2 regions of the Terribacillus sp. FSL K6-0262 genome follow, and region 2 is predicted to be linked to the other one. Evidence: riboswitches for the same ligand, from Rfam matches in the RefSeq annotation. Region 2 holds a riboswitch; the other holds the start of a gene.

Region 1 (3,414 bases), 1.5 Mb from region 2:
CAGTGCCAGACATAGCAGTCTGTGCTTTTTGATGCGGAATTTTAATGAAGCTGAATAAAAGAAATGCAATGCAAAAGGTGAACGAGTCGATGATGAATAATAATGTTGCTCCAAAAAAGGCAAGCAGCACCCCTGCAATGGCATGGAAAATTAAATCGACGCCTTGATAAGCGAAGGAAAATAATGCATTGCCGGCGGGCAGTTCTTCTTTTTTCAGTACAAGGGGCAATGCTTTTGTTTCGGTAGGATATGCGAATGCATCGATACAAGCCAATAGAGGCATGAGTAGGAGCACCAGTGTAACAGTTAGAAAACCCTGCCAAGCTGCGAGCGGAATCAGCAGGATGAGCACGGCTTGGAGTGCCTGGGTCCATACTAGCGTCCGGCGTATCGGCCAGCGGTCGACCAGCGGGCCGATCAGGAACTGCAATATATTCGGTATTTGTGTCAGGAATCCAGCAAGACCCGAATAGAATGCGCTGCCGCTTAAGTCATAAACGAGCCACATTGCGGCGATGAAATAAATACTGTCCCCGATATTGGTGACAATCCTCCCCGAGAAAAGCAGACCGTAATTCCGCTGTTTTAAAATGGAGAACATCCTCAGTCCTCCTCTTCCAGTTCAATTTGATCAAACGATGGTGTATCGATTTCAAAACCGAAGGCGGAGAAATGATAGAGCTTGCCATCCGGGTCGTTCTCTGCAGCTTCACTCTTTTCACGCAGTGTTTGCATCAAGCCGGCTAAGCCCTGGATGAATTCTTTGAAATCAGCTTCGGTTGCACTTACTTCCCATATGCTGCCGATGGCGTCCCAGTCTTTCGGGTCAGTGGAGCCGGCAATTTTGGCAAACGAGGATTCTGGTGCGGCTAGAACCGCTGAACGTGTCTTATTGGTCATTTGTATATATAGCTGCCTCGTCGATTCGCTGAGTTCTTCTGCATAAGGAAGCAGATTTTCCGATGGAAAAAAGCCTCTTGCAGCGGCTCGATAGAATTTCTGTATAATTCCATGCTTCTCTTCGGTGCGGATCACCTCGATCAACCCGTTTTTCTCCAACTCTTTCAGATGATAATGGATCTTTGGTCTGCTTGTTTCCAACAGGACAGCCAGCTGCTGACCAGTATGAGAGGTTTCGATCAGCTTCATGATCATTTCGGCACGAAGCGGGTCACTGATCGCTTTCAGCTGCTCAAAGGTAGTCAATGCCATTGCCTGTTTCATTAAAATCCCCCCTGTGTAAATTAATCTTGAACGGTCAACTTTATTTTACTGATTTTGTTTAGCTATTGTTCCACATATTGCCAACTTGATTTTCAGACTTTTTTCCTGCTGTACAACGAGATAAAAAATATGTTAAAGTAAAAGCAATCGAATAGGTTTTCTCTTGGGGCAGGGTGTAATTCCCGACCGGCGGTGATAGGCAGCGCAGCTGTCTTCAGTCCGTGACCCGTTTTTATAACGGTGGATTTGGTGAGATTCCAAAGCCGACAGTATAGTCTGGATGGGAAAGAGGAAACGGCGTGCTATCCACACGCCAGCAAAAGCTTTTCGTCAAGTGACGATAGCTTGTTTCACTATACTTTTGAATTCCTAAGCCCCAGAATTTTTGATTCTGGGGCTTTTTATATGAAGGATAGTGTGTGAAGGGACAAGACAAAACTTGTACCTCTTATTTCGTCATCTAAAAAATTTAGTGATGCGCATATGCTCTGTTAGATGATCTCTCATCCCCCGCTCAACCGTCACATTGCCCCGAGACGGTAATATTCCCATTCGTAATACGTCAGATGACTTCAAGTCTGAGGAAGATGAAAAGAATAGGAGGAGGAAATGTGTTTACTGGAATCATCCAGGAAGTAGGCAGCGTGATTGCTGTCAATCAACAGGAAAAGGCGATGCAGCTTACCATTGCCAGCGAGAAACTGACCAAAGATATGCATATCGGGGACAGTATAGCGGTTAACGGTGTCTGTCTCACAGTCACTAGCTTTACATCGCATGCTTTCCAGGTCGATGTGATGCCAGAAACGTTCCGCGACAGTTCTTTATCGAATGTACGCAGTGCAGATGCAGTGAACTTGGAACCAGCACTTCAGCCGAGCGGCAGACTGGGCGGCCATTTCGTGAGCGGTCACGTCGATACGACGGGCACTATCCTAGCTATCCGGGAAGAGTCGAATGCACGTTATATTGATATTGGCGTCACGGAAGGTCTGCAGTATTTAATGAAAAAAGGATCGATTTCCGTTGATGGTGTGTCATTGACTGTGTTTGATGTGAAGGATGATTTGTTTACCATTTCGCTTATTCCTGAGACAAGGAAGGCGACGATTTTAGGGGATAAAATAGCCGGCGGTCAAGTGAATCTTGAATTTGACCAGCTGGCCAAATACATGGAACGGCTTATGGAATATCAAAAAAGTCCCCGGCCTGCTGGCATTACGACAGAAACATTGGCACAGCACGGATTCATGGATTAGGAGGGAAACGAATGAAAACGACAATAGCCAATGCGCTCGACCATTTGAAAAGCGGTAAAGCCATCATCATCACAGATGATGAGAAAAGGGAGAATGAAGGGGATTTAATGGCCTTGGCAGCATTTGCAAGTCCTGAAACGGTAAATTTCATGGCTTCTGTCGGAAAAGGTCTGATATGTGCACCTATTTCCCGGGAAATTGCTGAAAGATTGGATTTGCCCCCGATGGTAAGTGAAAATACGGACCCGCATGGAACAGCATTTACTGTCAGCATCGATCATATCGATTCCACTACTGGTATCAGCGCATTCGAGCGTGCCCATACAATCGGTAAGCTGGCTGATGCAGCCAGCTTACCGACTGATTTCCAGCGACCGGGACATATCTTTCCGCTGATTGCCAAACCGAACGGAGTCCTGGAGCGTCCTGGTCATACCGAAGCAGCTGTTGACTTGGCTGCATTGGCCGGCACAGCTGAAGCTGGTTATATTTGTGAAATCATGAATGACGATGGGACAATGGCTCGCATGCCGGAACTTGAAAAGCTGGCTGAAAAACACAAGCTGCCCATTATCACGATTGCAGATTTGATTGCATATCGACAGCTGCATGAAAACAAGGTAAAAAGTTAAACCAGTCATCAGCATCGATTAAGAAATAGATAACTAAAAAATGGGACTGGATTGTCCATATACAAAGGAGTATTCATATGGTTAACGTACTGGAAGGAAATGTAGTAGGCACAGATTTGAAGATTGGTATTGTTGTAGGGAGATTCAATGAGTTCATCACCAGTAAATTATTAAGCGGCGCCATCGATACCCTGAAGCGTCATGGTGTCGATGAAGCGAATGTGGATGTGGCATGGGTCCCGGGTGCATTTGAAATCCCCCTTGCAGCCAATAAACTTGCCCAGGGTGGGAAATATGAT
Region 2 (3,414 bases):
GTATCAAGAAAGCCCGCGATGCTTACCGAGGCTTCATCGGAAAGACAAAACCGCTTGAGATGATGCCTGCAATGAAGGCTACAGGACAAACAAATACGATTTATGGTCTTTTGCTCGTGATCGCTTTGCTGATCCAGCAGTTCGTACCATTTTCATTCTGAGCGGAGAGCGGGCACACAGCCCGCTCTTTTATATAGGTTTAATACAATCCAGTACGGGAAATACATTACATACAGAAAGCAGGTAACTATCATGGACTTCTCAAACACTTTAATGGAGCAGCTGCAAATGCGGGTGGTGAAGGCAAACAAAGATCAAGTTGTCATGGAAATGCCAGTAGGGCCGCATAATCGACAGCCTATGGGTTTTTTGCACGGAGGTGCCACTGTTGCATTGGCTGAAACAGCAGCAAGCATCGGCGGCAATCTGCATGCAGACCCAGCCACACAGGCCGTGTTCGGTCTGGAGATCAATGCAAACCACATGCATAGTGTCCGATCCGGAATCGTGACCGCTGTTGCAGCACCGATCCATATCGGAAAATCGACCATGGTATGGCAAATCAGCATTTCGGATGAGAACAAAAACCTGCTCTCTATCGCACGCTGTACCCTGGCAGTGAAAACGAAACGGCAGTAAAAGGAGATGAGTTAAATGGATAAAGATAAATTGGCGTCTTTCCGCAGACAATTACTTGCAATGAAGGAAGAAGCAGAAGAACAGATCAAAGGGAACGATAGCTATGATGCTGCCAAAGAATTCCCCACTGACTCCATCGGCGAAATGTCGACCGTTGTCAATCACCCTGGCGATCTCGGGACGGAGATGCATGATCGCGAGACAGCACAAACGCTCAAAGAATCAGCGCGGGAGCGTTTACGTGACATCGAGGATGCACTGGATCGCATCGAGGAAGGCACTTATGGGTTGAGCGAAAAATCCGGCAAGCCCATCCCTGAGGAACGGCTGGAGGCGGAGCCGACGGCCCGGCTGCTCGTGGAGGAACAGGAAGAAATAGAAGAAAGAAGGCCATAAGAAAAAGGCACCCTCGCAGGGTGCCTTTGTTAATTGCGGCGTGTAAAGCCGTGCGGCCACATCCACACGTGTCAAAGACGTGCTTTACCGACTTATGCAATTCAGCTCATCGCTTGGTTATTGTAGCACGGACTGCCGGTCTTTGCAATAACTGTTTTACATCATGGTAAAAGCTCCCCCTCTTTGGGGGAGCTTTTAGGCTGCTGCTGTTCGTTTGCGCTTGGCGAACCAAGGCTTCAATTTCGCGAATAGCGGAACAAAGACAATCGCTATGACAATGCCTTTCACAAGGTTGAAAGGAAGGATGCCAGCAATGACCGCTGCCCACTTCGCATCGGCACTCATGACCGGAGAGCCCAAGAAAATGCTATATAGCGGCAGGACAACAAAATAATTCAGCACACTCATCCCGACTGCCATGGCAACAGTACCGGTAGCCAATCCGGAGATGAGTGTTTTTTTGCCTGCCCTGAATTTATGATAGAAGTATGCAACCGGCATGACGAATAGCATGCCTGCCAGGAAGTTGGCTGCGACACCTACCGGATCCCCGGCTCCTGTGAAAATAAGATACAATAAGTTCTTGATTGCTTCGACAGCTACACCTGCCAGCGGTGAAAACAGCAAGGCCGCTATCAATACCGGTATTTCACTGAAGTCGATCTTCAAATAAGCCGGCAGAATCGGAAGCGGGAAATTAAGCAGCATAAGTACCATGCTGATCGCTCCCAATAAAGCAAAAGTGATTGTTTTAGTCAACTTGGATGAACGCATGATCGTTCTCCTCCTTCATCTTGTTTATCGATTCTAACTCTTGATGAAGGGGAAGCAGCTTATTTACGTCAAAAAGCCCCGGAGCATGGCGCTCAGGGGCTTGGCATATACGCAAATAAGCAAGAAGACGTTTCTCACATGGAAACAAGGATGGCCAGTACGGCATCCGTCTTCTGCTTCGTATCTTCTCCCATCCAGACTTTCACTGTCGGTCCCGGAATTGCACCGGATCAGCCGCAGAACAATCGTCCTGCGGGTCACGGACTTCAGCAGCTCCCGCTGCTGTCACCGTCGGTCGGGAATTGCACCCTGCCCCGAAGATAGAATCGATTTAGTTTGTCATTATATTATACCTGCTTTCCATACATTTGCAACCCTTATGCTCACAGGTCCAATGGATTCAGGCTTTCTTCACCAGATAGGTTTGTCAGGAATTTTACCAAGAGATCGATTTCCTGCTGGATGACCTGCAGGCTGACTGTTTCTACCGGGGAATGCATATAGCGAAGCGGCAAGGAGACAAGCGCCGTCGATACACCCCTGCCCGAATAACGCATCTTATCTGCGTCCGTGCCAGTGATGCGCGGCGTCAATTCGTATTGCAGCTGAATGCCGAGCTCTTTCGCTGCTTGCTCCAGCAGGAGATTCGCCTTGCGATTGATCGGCGCTCCCTTGGCCAATACAGGACCTCCATCCAAGCTGACTTCGACTACCTTCCGACGGTTCACTCCTGGATGGTCGGTAGCGAACGTCACATCACAGGCAATCGCCAAATCCGGCTGAATACCGGCTGCAGCGAAGTATGCACCCCCCATATTCGTTTCTTCATTCACGGTACTGGCTGCATATACACCGACATCCAGCTTCTCTTCCTTAAGCCGGCGGATGACTTCCCCGACAATGAAAGAACCAGTACGGTTATCCAGTCCCCGTCCTGTCAAATAACGATCCATCAATACAGACGGCTGACGCTGATACACGATCAAATCCCCGACCTGCACATATTGCTCGATTTCCTGCTTGGATTTGGCACCGCAATCTATATATAGATCCGGCAGCTCGAAATCGCCCTTCATTCCTCCAAGATGCATCGCATTCACGCCGACGACACCCGGTATCGTCTTACCATATCCAAGCACCTGTACAGTCATACCAAGTGCTGCTTTTGCATTAAAACGTCCCATTTCGTCAATACGGAGGAAGCCATTTTCATCGATTCCCGTTACCACCATCGCGATTTCATCACAATGCCCGGCAAGCAGCACTTTGAATTTCGCTTCCGGATTGATGACTGCGATAGCATTGCCTGACGCATCTGTTCGCATTTCATCCGCAAATGGTGCATATTCTTTGATCCATTTTTTCTGTATTTCCATCTCAAAGCTGGACGGTGAAGCTGTCCGCAGCAGCTCCATCAAAAAATCCTGATTATCTAGTTGCATATCCATTCCGCCTTTTTATGTAGTCTTATTACACTGTAGCATAAACAGAAGCTTATTTGTTTAGTTTGGACGATTGGTCGGGTAAACTAAACATCAGAAAGGATGAAACAAATGACGACATTGAATGAATGGTTTGATAAAGGGATCCATATCGATGCATATC

Evidence for each region. A riboswitch is a leader RNA that binds a small molecule or an ion and turns the genes downstream of it on or off. The one in region 2 is predicted to bind FMN.
Region 1: it holds a riboswitch for FMN, as region 2 does, so the genes downstream of both, ribE (riboflavin synthase) here and MHI54_RS14015 (ECF transporter S component) in region 2, are expected to answer to the same signal.

What each region holds. Positions count from the first base shown of each region.
Region 1 covers NZ_CP150277.1:1,207,077-1,210,490, reverse strand. The annotation lists gene MHI54_RS06240 (MFS transporter) at 1-601, opposite strand, end outside; gene MHI54_RS06235 (winged helix-turn-helix domain-containing protein) at 604-1,224, opposite strand; FMN riboswitch at 1,380-1,520, shown strand; gene ribE (riboflavin synthase) at 1,836-2,483, shown strand; partial or broken gene ribB (3,4-dihydroxy-2-butanone-4-phosphate synthase) at 2,495-3,097, shown strand; gene ribE (6,7-dimethyl-8-ribityllumazine synthase) at 3,193-3,414, shown strand, end outside.
Region 2 covers NZ_CP150277.1:2,735,800-2,739,213, reverse strand. The annotation lists gene MHI54_RS14030 (1,4-dihydroxy-2-naphthoate polyprenyltransferase) at 1-161, shown strand, start outside; gene MHI54_RS14025 (hotdog fold thioesterase) at 253-639, shown strand; gene MHI54_RS14020 (hypothetical protein) at 655-1,035, shown strand; gene MHI54_RS14015 (ECF transporter S component) at 1,231-1,809, opposite strand; FMN riboswitch at 1,988-2,135, opposite strand; gene MHI54_RS14010 (M20/M25/M40 family metallo-hydrolase) at 2,193-3,251, opposite strand; gene MHI54_RS14005 (thioredoxin family protein) at 3,363-3,414, shown strand, end outside.